Regions from separate parts of the Streptomyces sp. NBC_00250 genome, predicted to be linked through region 2. Evidence: riboswitches for the same ligand, from Rfam matches in the RefSeq annotation. Region 2 holds a riboswitch; the other holds the start of a gene.

Region 1 (9,186 bases), 2.4 Mb from region 2:
TGAGCTCCGAGCTGATGTTCTTCGCGGCCCTCTTCGCGATGTACTTCACCCTGCGATCCGTGATGGGTGCCGAGTTCTGGGCGGAAAAGGCCTCGGCCTTGAACTTCCCGTTCTCGGCCACCAACACCACGATCCTGGTGCTCTCCTCACTCACCTGCCAGCTCGGCGTCTTCGCCGCGGAGCGGGGCGACGTGAAGAAGCTCAGGTCGTGGTTCATCATCACGTTCGTGATGGGTGCGATCTTCATCGGCGGCCAGGTCTTCGAGTACACCGAGCTGGTGAAGAAGGACGGCCTCTCGCTGTCCTCGGACCCGTACGGCTCCGTGTTCTACCTGACCACCGGCTTCCACGGCCTGCACGTGACGGGCGGTCTCATCGCCTTCCTGCTGGTCCTCGGCCGAACGTACGCCGCCAAGAGGTTCACTCACGAGCAGGCAACCGCCGCCATCGTCGTGTCCTACTACTGGCACTTCGTCGATGTCGTCTGGATCGGCCTCTTCGCCACGATCTACATGATCAAGTAATCGGCGCCGCCGTCACGGCGGACCGAGACATCCAGCAAGCATCGACGCAGAAGATCCTGACACCGGGGTAATCCGTGAAAAAGCTCTCCGCACGACGACGCCATCCGCTGGCGGCGGTCGTCGTCCTACTTCTCGCGCTGGCGGCCACTGGGGGGCTGTACGCCGCGTTCGCGCCTGCGAGCACGGCGAAGGCCGATGAAACCGCCCAGTCCCTCGCCATCGAGGAGGGCAAGAAGCTCTACTCCGTCGGCTGCGCCAGCTGCCACGGAACCGGCGGTCAGGGCACCACTGACGGCCCCTCCCTCGTCGGCGTCGGTTCGGCCGCCGTCGACTTCCAGGTCGGCACGGGTCGCATGCCGGCCCAGCAGCCGGGCGCCCAGGTCCCGAAGAAGAAGGTCATCTACTCGCAGGCTGAGATCGATCAGCTCGCGGCGTACGTGGCGTCTCTCGGTGCCGGTCCGATCACGCCGACCGAGAGCCAGTACAGCCCTGACGGTGCCGACATCGCCAAGGGTGGCGAGCTGTTCCGCACCAACTGTGCCCAGTGCCACAACTTCACCGGTGAGGGTGGCGCGCTGACCTACGGCAAGTACGCCCCGAGCCTCGAAGGCGTGAGCCCGAAGCACCTCTACGAGGCCATGCAGACCGGCCCGCAGAACATGCCCTCCTTCCCGGACACGACGATGCCCGAGAAGGAGAAGAAGGACATCATCGCGTACGTCCAGGCCGTCAACAGCGACAAGGCCGACAACCCGGGCGGTCTCAAGCTCGGTGGCCTCGGCCCCGTCAGCGAGGGCCTGTTCGCCTGGGTCTTCGGTCTGGGTGCGCTGATCGCAGTTGCCATCTGGGTCGCGGCCCACACCGCTAAGGCCAAGAAGTCATGAGTAGCCAAGAGATTCCAGAAGAGAACCTGCCGGCAGGGCAGGACACCGCGCACGGCGCGGTGAAGGTCGCCGACGACCCGTTCGCCGACCCGGGCCTTCCGCCCCACAAGCCCCGCATCCAGGACATCGACGAGCGGGCCGCCCGTCGGTCCGAGCGCGCGGTGGCGTTCATGTTCACGCTGTCGATGCTGGCCACGATCGGCTTCATCGCCTCGTACGTGATCTTCCCGGTCGACAAGATCGTGTACATCTGGCCCTTCGGCCGGGTGTCCGCGCTCAACTTCGCGCTGGGCTGGACCCTGGGTCTCGCGCTCTTCTTCATCGGCGCGGGCGCGGTCCACTGGGCCCGCACCCTGATGTCCGACGTCGAGATCGCGGACGAGCGGCACCCGATCGCGGCCGACGCCGAGACCAAGGCGAAGGTCATGTCGGACTTCGCGGCCGGTGCCGCCGAGTCGGGCATGGGCCGCCGCAAGCTCATCCGCAACACGATGTTCGGCGCGCTGTCGCTCGTTCCGCTCTCCGGCCTCGTGCTGCTGCGTGACATGGGCCCGCTGCCCGAGAAGAAGCTCCGGACCACCATGTGGGCCAAGGGCCTTCAGCTCATCAACATGAACACGCACGAGCCGCTGCGTCCCGAGGACGTCGCGGTCGGTTCGCTGACCTTCGCGATGCCGGAAGGCCTCTCGGAGCACGACCACCACTTCCAGACCGAGATCGCCAAGGCCGCCCTGATGATCGTCCGGATCCAGCCGGAGGACATCAAGGACAAGCGCGAGCTCGAGTGGTCGCACGAGGGCATCGTCGCCTTCTCGAAGATCTGCACCCACGTGGGCTGCCCGATCTCCCTGTACGAGCAGCAGACGCACCACGTCCTCTGCCCGTGCCACCAGTCCACCTTCGACCTCTCCGACGGCGCCCGCGTCATCTTCGGCCCGGCCGGTCACGCCCTCCCGCAGCTGCGGATCGGCGTGAACGACAAGGGCTTCCTGGAGGCGCTCGGCGACTTCGACGAGCCCGTCGGTCCTTCCTTCTGGGAGCGCGGATGAGCACCGTGACCGATACCAAGAAAGCGCCCGCCGGTGAGCGGGTCGCCGACTGGGCCGACGGTCGCCTGGGGATCTACACGCTGGCCAAGGCCAACATGCGGAAGATCTTCCCGGACCACTGGTCCTTCATGCTGGGCGAGATCTGCCTCTACAGCTTCCTCATCATCATCCTGACGGGCGTCTATCTGACGATGTTCTTCCACCCGTCGATGAACGAGGTGGAGTACGTCGGACCGTACGTCCCGCTCCAGGGACAGCTGATGTCCGAGGCGTTCAACTCGACCATGCACATCTCGTTCGAGGTGCGCGGTGGTCTGCTGATCCGGCAGATCCACCACTGGGCGGCGCTGATCTTCCTCGCCGGCATGTTCGTGCACATGATGCGCGTGTTCTTCACGGGTGCGTTCCGCAAGCCCCGTGAGATCAACTGGCTGTTCGGCTTCCTGCTGTTCTTCCTGGGCATGTTCACCGGCTTCACCGGTTACTCGCTCCCGGACGACCTGCTCTCCGGCACCGGTGTCCGCTTCATGCAGGGCGCGATCCTGTCCGTCCCGGTCATCGGCACGTACCTGTCGATGTTCCTGTTCGGCGGGGAGTTCCCCGGCGGCGACTTCGTGGCCCGGTTCTACTCGGCCCACATCCTGCTGCTGCCCGGCATCATGCTCGGCCTCGTGGTGGCCCACCTCATCCTGGTGTTCTTCCACAAGCACACGCAGTTCGAGGGCCCCGGCCGCACGAACAAGAACGTCGTGGGCATGCCGCTGCTGCCGGTCTACATGGCCAAGGCCGGAGGCTTCTTCTTCCTGGTCTTCGGTGTCATCGCGGTCATCTCCGCGATCGCCTCGATCAACCCCATCTGGGCCATCGGCCCGTACCGCCCGGACCAGGTGTCCACCGGCGCCCAGCCCGACTGGTACATGGGCTTCGCCGAGGGTCTGATCCGTGTCATGCCGGGCTGGGAGATCAACCTCTGGGGCCACACGCTGGTCCTGGGCGTGATGATCCCGCTGGCGGTCTTCCCGGCGGTCCTCGCGGCGATCGCGGTCTACCCGTTCATCGAGTCGTGGATCACCGGCGACAAGCGCGAGCACCACATCGCGCAGCGCCCGCGCAACGCTCCGACGCGCACCGGTTTCGGTGTCGCCTGGATCACCGCGTACATGATCATGCTGGTGGGTGGTGGAAACGACCTCTGGGCGACCCACTTCCACCTGTCGCTCAACTCGATCACCTGGTTCGTGCGGATCTTCTTCTTCGTCGGCCCGGTCATCGCGTTCGTCGTCACCAAGCGGATCTGCCTCGGCCTCCAGCGCCGCGACAAGGACAAGGTGCTGCACGGCCGCGAGTCCGGCATCATCAAGCGCCTGCCGCACGGTGAGTTCGTCGAGATCCACGAGCCGCTCAGCCAGGGCGAGAGGCACCGCCTCACCGCGCACGAGCAGTACGAGGCCGCGGAGCTTCCGCCGGCCGTCGACGAGAACGGTGTCGAGCGCAAGATCGGGCGCATGGAGAAGCTCCGGGTCAAGCTCAACAAGGGCTACTACGGCGACGACAACCAGATCGCCAAGCCCACGGTGGAGGAGTACAAGGAGATCGAGAGCGGCCACGGCCACCACTGATCACCTGGATCCTCCGACTTTCTGAAGTCGCCACAGCGGGAGCCCCGTCCATTCGATGGACGGGGCTCTTTGCCGTCCCCGGGGGTCGATAGGGTGGAGCCCTAGCCGTTACGGACTCACCAGGAGCTGCCATGAGCGCTGCGACCCCCGCTGGAGGACCTACGTCGGCGGGCCGCTCCTGGCCCGTCGTACTGGAAGGTCTGCTGACCGGCCGCGACCAGAGCGCCGAGGACACCGCCTGGGCGATGGACCGGATCCTGCGCGGCGAGGCCACCGACGCCCAGATCGCCGGCTTCGCGGTCGCCCTGCGCGCCAAGGGCGAGACCGTCGACGAGATCACCGGCCTCGTCCGCACCATGTACGAGCACGCCAACACGATCGAGGTGCCCGGCCCGTCCGTCGACATCGTCGGCACCGGCGGCGACGGCGCCAAGACCGTCAACATCTCCACGATGTCCGCGATCGTCGTCGCCGGCACCGGTGCCAAGGTCGTCAAGCACGGCAACCGGGCCGCGTCCTCCGCCTCCGGCGCCTCCGACGTCCTGGAGAAGCTGGGCGTCAATCTGCAGCTGACCCCGCAGCGGGTCGCCGAGGTCGCGGAGGAGGCCGGGATCACCTTCTGCTTCGCGGTGAAGTTCCACCCGGCGCTGCGTCATGTCGCCGCGGCCCGCAAGGAACTCGGCATCCGGACCACCTTCAACTTCCTCGGTCCGCTCACCAACCCGGCCCGCGTCAAGGCCCAGGCGACCGGCGTGGCCGATGCCCGGATGGCTCCGATCATGGCCGGGGTGCTGGCCGACCGCGGCTCCTCCGCGCTCGTCTTCCGCGGCGACGACGGCCTGGACGAGCTGACCACCACCGCCACCTCGCGGGTCTGGGTGGTCCGCGACGGTTCGGTACGCGAGGAGGCCTTCGATCCTCGGGACGTCGGCATCGACCTCGTACCGGTGGAGGCCCTGCGCGGCGCCGACGCCTCGTACAACGCCGACGTCGCCCGCCGACTGCTCGCGGGGGAGACCGGTCCGGTACGGGACGCGGTGCTGCTCAACTCGGCGGCGGCGCTGACCGCGCTCACGCCGGGGGAGGGCACCCTGGTGGAGGAGATCCGCGTCGGCATCGAGAAGGCCGCGGAGGCGATCGACTCCGGCGAGGCCCGCCGGGCCCTGGAGCGCTGGATCACCGCCAGCAACGCCTGATCCCTCGCACGTCGTATGCCCAAGACCCCGGTCCAGTATGCGGACCGGGGTCTTGCGCTTCGTCGATCATGTGGCAGGATGCTCTACAGGTCACGAGTGACAGCGTTTTGGCCCCGGCTTGCTGTCCGGCAACCCTCCGTCCGTGGCGGGGTGCCCCGGGTGATGACCAGGCCGTAGGCAGCGAGGTCTACGGCAAGCGCGGACCCCTCGAACACCAGGGGTCCTGGTCTCTCGAGGAGCTTTTTCCGTGAGCAAGCGAATGCGATAGGGCGAATACGCCCCTTCTTCACCCTCGGATCATCGGATCAGGGTCACTTCCGCGTACCCGTGTACCCGCGTGCACTTCCGTGCCCTCCCATGTCCTCCGAGGCATCACCCGTACCCCGCCATGTCCGGCCGCGTACGGGATCACCGAAGCCATTCAGCACCGCCCGCCGGGAGATACCGCCATGTCCGCACGCCCTGACGCCGTCGTCACCGCCACCGCCACCGCTGTCGTCGAGACCGCCGCCGAGTCCGCCGACCCCTGCTGCGACGCCCCGCTGCCCGTGCTCGGCCGCGACGTCACCGTCCCGCTCGTCACCGGCGGCGAGGTGACCTACGCCGCGCTCGACTACGCGGCCAGCGCCCCGGCCCTCCAGCGGGTGTGGGACGACGTCGCCGCGTACGCCCCCTACTACGGCAGCGTCCACCGCGGCGCCGGCTACCTCTCCCAGCTCTCCACCGACCTCTTCGAGAACAGCCGCGTCACCGTCGCCGAGTTCCTCGACTGCCGCCCCGGCGACCAGGTCGTCTTCACCCGCTCCACCACCGACTCGCTCAACCTGCTCGCCGCCACCCTCCCCGCCGACTGCCAGGTCTTCGTCTTCGAGACCGAGCACCACGCCTCGCTGCTGCCCTGGCGTGACGCCCGGGTCACCTACCTCAACGCGCCGCGCACCCCGGAGCAGGCCGTCGCCACCCTGGAGCGCGCCCTCGCCGACCGCGACCCGTACGGTCCCGCCCTGGTCTGCGTCACCGGCGCCTCCAACGTCACCGGTGAGCTGTGGCCGGTGAAGGAACTCGCCGCCGCCGCCCACGCCCACGGCGCCCGGATCGTGCTCGACGCCGCCCAGCTCGCGCCCCACCACCCGGTCTCCGTGCAGGAGCTGGACGTGGACTGGATCGCCTTCTCCGGGCACAAGCTGTACGCGCCCTTCGGCTCGGGCGTCCTCGCGGGCCGCGCCGACTGGCTGCAGGACTCCGAGCCCTACCTCGCGGGCGGCGGCGCCTCCCGCAAGGTGGCGCGTCGGGCCGACGGTGGTGTGGACGTGGAGTGGCACACCACCGCGGCCCGGCACGAGGCCGGCTCCCCGAACGTCATCGGCGTGTACTCCATCGCCTCCGCCTGCAAGGCGCTCGCCGAGGCCGGTTTCGAGGGGCTCGTGGCCCGCGAGAAGCACCTGATCGCCAAGGTCCGCGAGGGTCTCGCCGAGGTTCCCGAGGTCAAGGTGCTCTCGCTGTTCGGCGACGACGCCCCCCGCGTCGGTGTCATCTCCTTCGTCGTGGAGGGCTGGAACAGCTCCCACTTCGCCGCCGCGCTCTCCGCCGAGTACGGCATCGGCGTCCGCGACGGTCTGTTCTGCGCCCACCCGCTGGTCCGCACGCTGCTCGGCAGCGACCCGCAGGACCCGGGCGAGTGCGGCGCCCCCGAGGCGGCGCCCGGTGAGCGCTCCCTCAACGCCATCCGGGTGAGCTTCGGCGCCGGTACGCCGGACGAGCACGTGGAGCGGTTCGTCGGCGCCGTGAAGGAGCTCGTCCGCGACGGCGCGCAGTGGAAGTACCGTACCGAGGACGGCCGCTGCGTCCCGGACCGCGGCTGAGGACTCACTCGTACGGGTGAAGGGGGCCTCCCGAGCGGGAGGCCCCCTTCACCCGTGCCGTGTACGAGGACTCAGGACTCCAGCCCGATGGCGAAGGCCGCCTCCAGATCGTGCTGGGAGTACGTACGGAAGGCGACATGCGTGTCCGTGGCCTCGACGCCCGGGATCTTGCTGATGCTGCCGGGGATCACGTCCGCCAGGTCGTCGTGACGGGGCACGCGGACCATGGCGATGAGGTCGTAGGTGCCGGTCACCGAGAAGACCTCGCTGACGCTGTCGAGCGCGGCGATCGACTCGGCGATCTCGGGGATGCGGTCCACGCTGGTCTTGATGAGCACGATCGCGGTGATCACGGCTGGCTTTCTCCCTCGGTCGCCGCGGCTTGGGCTTTCACTCTATCCCCACCCCGGTAGCGCCCCCAGGCGTAGAGGAAGCCGACGGAGAAGCCCACCACATGGGCCAGATAGGCGACGCCGGGACCGGCGCCCGCCGCCCGCGCGGCCAGCCACTGCAGCACGAACCAGAAGATCAGCACGATCCAGGCGGGGAAGCGCAGCGGCAGGAAGAAGAGGAACGGGAAGAGACTGGTGACCCGGGAGCGCGGGAAGAGGAAGAGAAAGGCCCCGAGCACCCCGGAGATCGCCCCGGACGCCCCGACCAGGGTCTGCTCGCTGTTCGCGTGCGCCACCGCGTACCCGAGCAGTGCGAGGTAGCCCGTGCCCAGGTAGAAGAGGGCGAACTCGACGGGACCCATGCGCTCCTCGGCCATCGCTCCGAAGACGTACAGGAACAGCATGTTTCCCAGCAGGTGGAGCCAGCTGCCGTGGACGAAGAGCGCGGTGAGCGGGGTGAGCAGGGCGCGGGGCTCGCCGCTCATCAGTTCGGCCGGGACGACGCCCCAGCGGCGGAAGTACTCGCCCTGCGCCGCGAGGAGCTGGTCGCCCGTGCCGTACACCGGGTTGAGCCCGGAGACCGGGCCGATCGCGAAGAGCAGACAGCAGGCGGCGATCAGTCCGTACGTCACCGTGGGTCCGCTGCGCGTGCCCCGCCAGGCACCGAGGGCCGCACCTCGCCAGTCGATCATGGACAGATCATGGCGTACCGGGGCCGAACTGGACAGAGTGCCTCGCCGTGCCCCCGGGTACCGGCGAGGCCGTAGGGTAACGGGCAGTACAACCGCAGTTCGACGGCGCACCGCGGCTCCCGCACCTGGTACCACGCAACAGGAAGAAGGACGGCACGATGACGACGGTTCCCCTGCCGACCGCCGAGACCCGGTGGCGCTGCACGCTCTGCGGCAACCTGACCCGCTTCGACGTGACGCGCTCGTCCAAGGTCGTCGAGTACGTCCATCTGGACCTCGCGGGAGACCCGACGGTCGAGGAGCGGCAGGTGGTCAGTGAGACCATCGAGTCGGTCCGCTGCCGGTGGTGCAACGCGGTGGATCAGATCGAACTGGTGGACAGGCCGGGCGCCGCTTCCTGAGGGACGGCGCGGACGACATAGGGGTGACGGATCGTGGAGCAGCCCGCGCACGGTGGAGAACCGGCCGGCGCGGCAGGTGACGCTGCCGAGGCGCTCGACCACCCACTGCCGGAAGGCGTACGGCGGCGGGTCGTCGCGCTGGTCGCTGACGCCTTCGGCGGGCTGACCGTCGCGGAGCTGCCCGCACCCCTGAGGCAGTACGCCCGCTTCACCGCGACCCGGCGGGCCAAGTTCGCCGGGAACGCGATGGCCGCCGCCCTGGAGAGCGACCCGCTCTTCCGGCAGCGGATCGGCGAACGGTTCAAGCACGGCCAGCCCGAGCTGGCCGGAGCCGTCGAGACCGGCACCCCGCCCGCCGCCGCCGACCCCGTCGACGTGGCGGCGGCCGCCTATGTGCTGCGCCCGCCCGGCTGGGTCAAGCTCGTGGCCGCCGCGGGCGAGGAGGCCCAGCGCGTCGACGCCGAGCGCGCCGACGAAGCGGGCCGGCGGGAACTGGAACGGCTGCGCGAGGAACTCGCCGCAGCCCGGGACCGCTCGCGCGGTGAGACCGAGCAGCTGCGCCATGAC
Region 2 (9,186 bases):
CGCCAACCTGCGCGTCTTCCTCAAGACCCTCCCGGACAGCCAGCTCCCGCCGGTCGGCAAGACGTCCTGGGCCAAGGTCAGCGAGAACGTCAAGCAGAACATCGGCAAGGCCGTCACCCCGGCCGGCCGCCCCGCCGAGGTCCTCGGCGCGATCGGCCGCGCGGCGACGGCGGCGGAGAACGCCGAGTAGGTCGGGCGCCCCCCCCGGTGTGCTGGGCGGGCCGGGCGGGCGACGGCGCCGTGGAGCGCCGGGTAATAGGTTGTTCGTATGACCGAAGAGCGGGAAGCAGTGGACGGCGACGAGGGCGGGCTCGGTGAGCGCGAGCAGGCCCTCCTCGCCGTCGAGCGCCGCTCCTGGCCCGGACCCGGCGCCAAGGAGCGCGTGGTCCGCGAGAGCCTCGGGCTCTCCCCGACGCGCTACTACCAGCTGCTCAACGCCCTCCTCGACGACCCGCGCGCCCTCGCCCACGACCCGGTGACGGTGAACCGGCTCCGCCGGGTCCGCGAGGAGAGGCAACGCAGGCGCTGAGCACCCTCCGCGAGGAGAAGCCGCGCAGACGCTGAGCACCCTCCGCGAGGAGAAGCCACGCAGGCGCTGAGCACCCGGCCCGTCTCGTTCGTGCCCCTGACGCGGGCGCCTCGCGTCGGTAGGGTCGTGAGCATGGTCAGCAGCCTCCCGCACCCGACCACATCCGCCGGCCGCGACGGTCTGGCCGCGCTCCTCGCGCGGCCCGCGAAGGCCGTCGTCGCGCTCGACTTCGACGGCACCCTCGCCGAGATCGTCCCCGACCCCGAACGGGCCCGCGCCCACCCCGGAGCCGTCGAGGCGCTCGCCGCACTCGCCCCCGAGGTCGCCTCCGTCGCCGTCGTGACCGGCCGCCCCGCCGGGGTCGCCGTCCGGTACGGCGGCTTCGCCGGCGTCCCCGGCCTGGACCACCTCGTCGTCCTCGGCCACTACGGAGCCGAACGCTGGGACGCCGTCACCGGCACCGTCAGGGCCGCCGCCCCGCACCCGGGCGTGGCCTCCGTCCGCGCCGAGCTCCCCGGCTTCCTCGACCGGGCCGGCGCCTGGCCGGGCGTCTGGATCGAGGAGAAGGGCCGCGCGGTCGCCGTCCACACCCGCCGCGCCCTCGACCCCGAGGGCGCCTTCGAGGCCCTCAAGGGCCCCCTGGGCGACCTCGCCACCCATCACGGCCTCGTCCTGGAACCCGGCAGGATGGTCCTGGAGCTGCGCCCCCCGGGCATGGACAAGGGCGTCGCGCTCGCGGAGTACGTACGGGAGGTCGGCGCCGGGTCCGTGCTCTACGCGGGCGACGATCTGGGCGACCTGCCCGCCTTCGCCGCCGTCGAGAAACTCCGCTCCGACGGCACCCCGGGCCTCCTGGTCTGCAGCGGCTCCACGGAGGTCCCGGAACTGTCCGACCGCGCGGACCTCGCGGTCGCGGGCCCGCCGGGAGTGGTCGACTTCCTCGCGGCGCTTGCGGAGGCCGTACGGGAGGGCTGAGGCCCGCCGGGCTCGGGGCGGCGGAGTCGGGGATCGGGAGGAACCGGTCAGCCCTTCCGCACCAGCAGGTCCACGACGCCCGTCAGGTCCTCATCGCCGCTGCCGATGTCGAGCCGTCGGCGCATCAACGCGAAGTAGGGGGCGATCAGTTCGGGGCTGACGCCCTGCCCTTCGGCGGTGTCCAGGAAGGTGGGGACGCCGGCCACCTGCATCGCCAGGTTCGACACGACGTCCGTGGTGCGGTCGCCGCTGCTCAGTTGCCGGGCCGTTCCGTGGACCGACGGGGCCATCGCGGTGAGCCAGCCGGCGAGCAGCGGGGCGAAGGCGACGGGGTCGATGTCCTCCTCGCGGATCAGGGCGAAGGCGTGTGCCGCCCCGGCGAACATCCCGTACATGGCGCTGAGCAGGGCCACGTCGTGGAGGGCCGCGAAGCCCGGGTCCTCGCCGACGTACGTGGCGCCCGCCGGGACGGCCAGGGCCTTCTCGTACTGCTCGAAGAGGGCTCGCGAGCCGCTGTAGAAGACGTAGCCGCCGGCTTCCGGGACCCCGATCATCGGCGGTACGGCCATGATGCCGCCGTCCAGGTAGCGGGCGCCCCGCGCCTCGGCCCACGCGGCGCGGGCGCGGGCCTGGGCGGGGGTGCCGGTGACCAGGTTCACCAGGTCCTTTCCGACCAGGTCGGCGTCGGCGAGCGCCTCCTCGACCGAGGCGTCGTCCAGCAGGCAGACGATGATCAGGTCGCTCGCCGCGACCGCCTCGGCAGCGGTGTCGGCCGTCTTCGCGCCCTCGGCGGCGAGCGGCGCGGCACGGGCCGGGGTGCGGTTCCAGGCGGTGAGCGGATGGCCGGCGGCGAGCCAGGTGCGGGCGAGCGCGGTGCCCATCGCGCCGAGGCCGAGCAGGGTGACGGGGGTCTTCTCGATCGTGTTCGCTGTCATGACGGCAAGGCTGCTTCAGGCCTCTGACCTGCTCAAGTACCCACTTGGAAGTGGGTGGTTACCCTGAGGTGAGCGAACAGGTCAGGAGGGGTGGCGCATGGCGACGCTGAATCGGCCCGGAGCCGGGGACGGGCACGTCTGCGGGATCGACGCCGCCATGGAGGTCATCGGCGGCAAGTGGAAGGTGCTCATCCTCTGGGCCCTCCACGAGCAGCCGCACCGCCGCTTCGGGGAGCTCCGCAGACTCGTCCCGGGCATCACGGAGAAGGTCCTCGCCTCGCACCTGCGGGAGCTGGAGGCGGACGGCATCGTGGACCGCGTCTCCTACGAGGAGGTCCCGCCCCGCGTCGAGTACGCCCTCACGAAGGACGGCGTCCGCCTCAACGAGGCCCTCGAACCACTGGCGGCGTGGGGGCGTGAGCGGAGGGACTCCCCGCCCGCGTGAGCGGAGGGACTCCCCGCGGGCGGGAACGCCTACCCGCTAGCCCTCCCTCAGGGCCTCCAGCTGGTTCAGGAACCAGCGCTGCGGGGGCAGGGCCGTCGCCGCCGCCGCGAGGCGCTGCGAGCGGTCGGCGCGCTCGGCCGCCGGCATCGACAGGGCGGTGTGGAGGGCCTCCGCGGTCTCCGACACGTCGTAGGGGTTCACCGTGAGGGCGTCGCGCATCAGCTCCCGGTACGCGCCCGCGCCTGTCGACAGGACGAGCGCGCAGCCCGCCTCCGAGACCACCGGTATCTCCTTCGCGACCAGGTTCATGCCGTCGCGCACCGGGTTCACCAGGGCCACGTCGGCCAGGCGGTAGGCGGCCAGGGAGCGGGTGAAGTCGTCCTCCACGGAGACGACGACCGGCTGCCAGTCGGCCGTGCCGAACTCGGCGTTGATCTCCTCGGCCAGTTCCGTCACCGAGGCCGTGTACTCCCGGTACGAGGCCAGGTCCTGCCGGGAGGGGTACGCCGAGGCCAGGTGGACCACCCGGTCGCGCCACTCGGGGTGGACGGTGAGCAGCTCCCGGTAGGCGAGCAGGCCGCGCAGGATGTTCTTCGACAGCTCCGTGCGGTCGACGCGGACGATGGTCTTCCGGCCGCCGACCTCCTCGCGGAGCCGGGCCAGCCGCTCGTCCACCTCCGGGCGGTACGCGAGGGCCCGCAGCTCATCGCCGTCCACACCCAGGGGGTACGCCCGGACCCGGGTGCGGCCCTTCCCGACGCCGTAGCGGCGCCACTCCACCCCGTGCCAGGGGTCACCGCTCGGCCACACCCCCTCGGCCATGCCGGTCGAGTCGTCCCGCTGGGAGCAGCAGTCGATGAAGAGCGAGGCCCATCGCCAGGTGTGGAAGCCCAGCTCGTCCGCGCCGAGCATGCCCCACAGCAGCTCCTCGACGATGTCGTCCGGCACCATCCGCAGGTACTCGGAGGACGTCCAGGGGGTGTGGGTGAAGTGCCCGATCCGCAGGTCGGGGCGGAGCTCCCGCAGCATCCCGGGGACGAGCGCCAGGTGGTAGTCCTGCACCAGGACCGCCGCGCCCTGGTCCGCCTCGGCGGCCAGGGCCTCGGCGAAGGCGCGGTTGTAGGCGCGGTAGGACGCCCAGCGGCGCCGGAACTCCGCGTCGAAGACCGGCTCGCGCGGGATGTCGTACAGGTGGTGGTGGAGGAACCACAGCACCGAGTTCGCGATGCCGTTGTACGCGTCGGCGTACACGTCCGGGTCGATGTCCAGCATCCGTACGCCCGGCTCGCCGATCCCGCGCCGGACGGCCTCCCGGTCGCCCTCGCCGAGCGCCGCGCACACCCACAGGCTGTCCTGCGAGGAGACGGCGCTCAGCCCGGAGACCAGGCCGCCGCCGCCCCTGCGGGCGTCGAGCTCACCGTCCTCGCCGAGCACGTACGAGACGGGGCCTCGATTGGATGCCACAAGAACAGAAGCCATGTGGCGAACCTAGCCCGTCCCGTAAACGCTCAAACGTACGTATACGAGACGGGTGGATCCGGCCACGGAGGGTGGCCGGACCTCCGGGCGGCCGTCAGTTCTCGCGTCGGCCGCGCATCGCCGCCTTCGCCACCACGCCCGTCGCCGCGAGGGCGAGGCCGAGCGCGCCGAGCAGCCACAGCCGCTCACCGTTGCCGCCGGTCTCGGCCATCGAGCCGCCGTCGTTCCCGTGCGGCCCGGGGGCCGGGGGAGCGGGGGAGGACTCGGCGGGGGCCGGGGCCCAGGTGGGGTCCACCGGGGTCGGGGTCGGCGTGGGGTCCACCGGCGTCGGGGTCGGCGTCGGGGTGGGCGTGGGATCCACCGGGGTCGGCGTCGGCGTCGGCCTGGGTGTCGGCTTCGGTTTCCCGATCGCCGGGGTCACCGCGCACGCCGGGTCCCGGCTGCCGTCTCCGCAGTTGGAGCGGGGTGTCTCCACCTTCACGCTGTTGCGGAGCTTCCCGTCGCCCGTCGGCGGGTTCTTGATCTTCACCGAGTAGGTGACGGTCACCGCCTTCCCGGCCGGGACGGTGCCCACGTACCCGATCTTCGGCGCCGTGTACGTCGCCCTGCCCAGGGTCGTCTTCACGTCGCCGTTGTAGTCGGCGTCGTCGAGGTTCCCGGCCAGATCGTCGCTGAACGCGGCGTTCGGATAGTCGAGCGTGCTGATGTTCTTCGCGGTGATCGTGTACGTGAGGGTGTCGCCCGGCTTCACCGTGCGCGGGCTCGCCGTCCTGGTGATCTCCAGGTCGGGGACCGGTACGGAGAAGGCGAGCGCGGAGGGCACGTAGGTGTCGCCGCGGGTGGTGAAGGTCAGGTCGGCCGAGGTCGCGCCCTGGGGGATGGCGCCGTCGGGGATGTCGAAGGCCTTGGCGTCGATGCTCAGGTTGTTGATCAGCTTGGGGGTGACGGCGCCGTCGTCCTCGCTGACGAAGAAGTTGCGGGTGTTGCCCGTGTGGGCCTCGGTGACGTTCTTGCCGTCGACGAGGAAGGTGTCCCCCGGGGTGTTCCGGTCGCCCTCGTACGCGGTGATGCCGGCCCGCACCTTGCCGCCGCTCCGGTGGAAGCCGTCCACGGTGATCGTGGTGGCGGGGGAGGTCGAACGCTGCAGGACATGGCCGCCGTACACGTACACGGTGCGCCGCTCGGGGGCGTGGACCGGATCCGGGCCGGGGAACTTGTGGACGACGGTCAGCGACCAACCCGCCACGCAGCCCTTGCCGTCGGGCGCCCAGATGTTGCCGACGGCCACCTGCGCGTCCGTCCCCGAGACGCCCGCGAAGGCGGCGGTCACGTCCGACTCGCCCGTGTAGTAGTGCGGGCCGTTGGTGTCGGCCGGGTCGGCGACCATGCTGTCGATCGAGACCGGGGCAGCCGCGGCCGAGCCGACCTTGATCAGCGGGGTGGTGGTCGTCGGGTCGCCGGGCGAGGGCTCGACATCCGTGCCGGAGATGTCGCAGCGCTTCAGCCGCGCCCCGCTCGGACCCTTGTACGTGCCGTCGTTGCCGCCCCAGAAGAGCCGGGCGTATGCGACCTCGGCGCCCGCCGGGATCCGCACGTGGCCGGTACTGGAGCCGTATCCGCCGCCGGTGCCGCCCGCGTCGATCCGCCGCATCACGAAGGTGTTGTTGTCGTCCGAGCCCTGGCCGCTCGCCGCGGTCGCACAGCGGGCGGCCAGGTCGGCGGGGGCGGCCGGGCAGCCCATCACCGTGTTGCCGATCGTGGTGAAGTCGCCGTACAGCGACTCGTCGTACCGCTTGCCGAAGGGCTCGACCACATCCGCCGCGGCCGGCCCCGCCGCGGTGAAGGCGAGCGAGCCCGCCGCCAGTCCTGCGGCCGCGACGACCGCGAGCACCCTGCCCAGGTGTTGTTGTCTGAAGCGCATAAAAGGGCAATGTAGGCAAAACGGATCATCATGCGGCGTTACGCCACGCGGTCGGGCCATGCGGTCAGGCCGTCCGGTCAGGCCACGCGGCGGTGCGCGTACTCCGCGATGTCGGCCATCGGCGGCCGCTCCTCCGTGTCCACGTCGTACGTCCGCGGCTCGAAGCCCTTCTCGCCCCGCTCGAACTGGGTCAGCCGCGGCCGCACCAGATGGCCCCGCGAGAGCCGCAGCTGCGCCGTCCGGTAGATCGCCGCCGCCATCCGGCCCAGCGCGAGACCGTCCTGGTGCCGGTGCTTGCGCACCCCCACGTCCACCTGTGCGAGCGCGTCCAGACCCACCGTGTGCAGGGCGTCCACGAGCAGCCCCAGCTCCACTCCGTAACCGACCGGGAAGGGCAGCCGTTCGAGCAGCGAGCGGCGGGCCGCGTACTCACCGCCGAGCGGCTGCACGAAGCCGGCCAGCTGCGGCCAGTGCAGATTCAGCAGCGGGCGCGCCACCAGCTCCGTCACCCGACCGCCCTGGCCGGCGGTCTTGCCGGAGGCGAGCCCGTTGAACTCGGGGCCGAAGGGACGGTCGTACATCGCCTTCACGAAGTCGACGTCCGGATCGGTGAGCAGCGGGCCCACGATCCCCGTCACGAAGTCCGCGGAGAAGTCCCGCAGGTCGGCGTCCACGAAGCACACGACGTCCCCGGTGGTCACCATCAGTGACCGCCACAGCACCTCGCCCTTGCCCGGCACGGCCGGTATCCGCGGGAGTATCGCGTCCCGCGCGACCACCCGCGCCCCGGCCGCCGCCGCCACCTCCGCCGTACGGTCCGTGGAGCCCGAGTCGATCACCACCAGCTCGTCGACGAGCGGCACCGCCTCCGACATCAGCTCGCGCCGGATCACGGCGACGATGTCACCGACCGTCGCCTCCTCGTTCAGCGCCGGCAGGACGACGCTGACCTTCGTGTTTCGCTTGGCGGCGAGGATTCGCTCCAGCGGCCGGTCCTCCACGGACCAGGACCGCCGGTCCAGCCAGCGCTCCACCTCTTCCAGCACGTGATCTCCATCTCGCGGTTCGGACGGCCGGTCCAAGCGTCCGGGCCTTCGGTTACAGTCTTGAACAACGCGGATGCCCGATGCACGTCGGGGTGCCGCCCGCGCCGGAGCGCAGGAACGAAAGTTCACCGCGCTTCACAATCGAATACCGCTCATCCAGAGGGGCAGAGGGAAACGGCCCGTTGAAGCCCCGGCAACCCTCCAGTCGGTTACTCGTCCTCCAGCGAGGCTCCCGGCTAGGGAAGGTGCCAAATCCGTCTCATGGCGAAAAATTCGTCATGGGAAAGATGAGGAGAAAGGGCCTCGCCTCCATGGCTGTACAGACTGTTACCCCCGCCACTTCGGTCGACCTCGGTCCCGCGTCCGGGCTCTCCTGTCGCGAATGCGGTGAAAAGTTCGCACTCGGCCCGATCTTCGCCTGCGAACTCTGTTTCGGACCGCTCGAAGTCGCGTACGACCTCCCCACCGGTGACCCCGAGGCACTGCGCAAGCAGATCGAGGCCGGCCCCGCCAACATCTGGCGCTACGCCCCCCTGCTGCCCGTCCCCGCCGACGTCGCCGACAAGCCGAACCTGAACCCGGGCTGGACCAAGCTCGTCCAGGCCGACAACCTCGCCCGCGAGATCGGCGTCGCCCCCGGCAAGCTCTTCGTCAAGGACGACTCGGGCAACCCGACCCACTCCTTCAAGGACCGGGTCGTCGCCCAGGCCATCGAGGCCGCCCGCGCCTTCGGCTTCACCACCCTCTCCTGCTCCTCCACCGGCAACCTGGCCGGCGCCGTCGGCGCCGCCGCCGCCCGCGCCGGCTTCCGCTCCTGCGTGTTCATCCCGCACGACCTGGAGCAGGGCAAGGTCGTCATGGCCGGTGTCTACGGCGGTGACCTCGTCGCCATCGAGGGCAACTACGACGACGTCAACCGCTTCTGCTCCGAGCTCATCGGCGACCCGCTGGGCGAGGGCTGGGGCTTCGTCAACGTCAACCTCCGCCCGTACTACGGCGAGGGCTCCAAGACGCTGGCGTACGAGATCTGCGAGCAGCTCGGCTGGGTCATCCCCGACCAGCTCGTCATCCCGATCGCCTCCGGCTCCCAGCTCACCAAGATCGACAAGGGTCTGCAGGAGCTCATCAAGCTCGGCCTCGTCGAGGACAAGCCGTACAAGATCTTCGGCGCCCAGGCCGAGGGCTGCTCCCCGGTGTCGGTGGCCTTCAAGGCCGGGCACGACGTCGTACGGCCCCAGAAGCCGAACACGATCGCCAAGTCGCTCGCGATCGGCAACCCGGCCGACGGCCCGTACGTCCTCGACATCGCCCGCCGCACCGGCGGCGCCGTGGAGGACGTCGACGACGAGCAGGTCGTGGCCGCGATCAAGCTCCTCGCCGAGACGGAGGGCATCTTCGCCGAGACCGCGGGCGGCGTGACGGTCGGTGTCGCGAAGAAGCTCGTCGAGAACGGGCTGATCGACCCGAACCTCACCACCGTCGTCCTCAACACCGGCGACGGACTCAAGACCCTGGACGCGGTGGCCGACACCTCTCAGGCGACCGCCACCATCCGCCCGAGCCTCGACGCGTTCCGCGACGCCGGCCTGGCCCTCTGAAAGGTTACGAAGACATGGCCGTGAACGTCCGCATCCCCACCATCCTCCGCACCTACACGGGCGGTCGGTCCGAGGTCCAGGCCGAGGGCGCGACCCTCGCCGAGGTCATCGCGGACCTGGAGAAGAACCACACGGGCATCTCCGCCCGCGTCCTGGACGACCAGGGCAAGCTGCGCCGCTTCGTCAACGTCTACGTGAACGACGACGACGTCCGCTTCGAGCAGGGCCTGGAGACGGCCACCCCGGCCGGCGCCGGCG

Evidence for each region. Region 2 has a riboswitch for S-adenosylmethionine ahead of thrC (threonine synthase). Riboswitches for the same ligand answer to the same signal wherever they lie in the genome.
Region 1: another riboswitch for S-adenosylmethionine. It lies ahead of OG259_RS29885 (aminotransferase class V-fold PLP-dependent enzyme); the one in region 2 lies ahead of thrC (threonine synthase).

Annotation. Positions count from the first base shown of each region.
Region 1 covers NZ_CP108088.1:6,594,830-6,604,015, forward strand. Annotated here, with positions in the region: gene ctaE (aa3-type cytochrome oxidase subunit III) at 1-524, shown strand, start outside; gene qcrC (cytochrome bc1 complex diheme cytochrome c subunit) at 599-1,408, shown strand; gene qcrA (cytochrome bc1 complex Rieske iron-sulfur subunit) at 1,405-2,457, shown strand; gene qcrB (cytochrome bc1 complex cytochrome b subunit) at 2,454-4,076, shown strand; gene trpD (anthranilate phosphoribosyltransferase) at 4,208-5,272, shown strand; SAM riboswitch class IV at 5,361-5,477, shown strand; gene OG259_RS29885 (aminotransferase class V-fold PLP-dependent enzyme) at 5,722-7,134, shown strand; gene OG259_RS29890 (Lrp/AsnC family transcriptional regulator) at 7,206-7,487, opposite strand; gene OG259_RS29895 (rhomboid family intramembrane serine protease) at 7,484-8,218, opposite strand; gene OG259_RS29900 (hypothetical protein) at 8,377-8,619, shown strand; gene OG259_RS29905 (NYN domain-containing protein) at 8,653-9,186, shown strand, end outside.
Region 2 covers NZ_CP108088.1:4,241,755-4,250,940, reverse strand. Annotated here, with positions in the region: gene OG259_RS19095 (ABC transporter substrate-binding protein) at 1-190, shown strand, start outside; gene OG259_RS19090 (DUF3263 domain-containing protein) at 269-529, shown strand; gene otsB (trehalose-phosphatase) at 662-1,504, shown strand; gene OG259_RS19080 (NAD(P)-dependent oxidoreductase) at 1,552-2,439, opposite strand; gene OG259_RS19075 (winged helix-turn-helix transcriptional regulator) at 2,537-2,884, shown strand; gene OG259_RS19070 (alpha,alpha-trehalose-phosphate synthase (UDP-forming)) at 2,921-4,363, opposite strand; gene OG259_RS19065 (DUF7927 domain-containing protein) at 4,458-6,284, opposite strand; gene OG259_RS19060 (glucosyl-3-phosphoglycerate synthase) at 6,362-7,330, opposite strand; SAM riboswitch class I at 7,480-7,624, shown strand; gene thrC (threonine synthase) at 7,618-8,928, shown strand; gene OG259_RS19050 (MoaD/ThiS family protein) at 8,943-9,186, shown strand, end outside.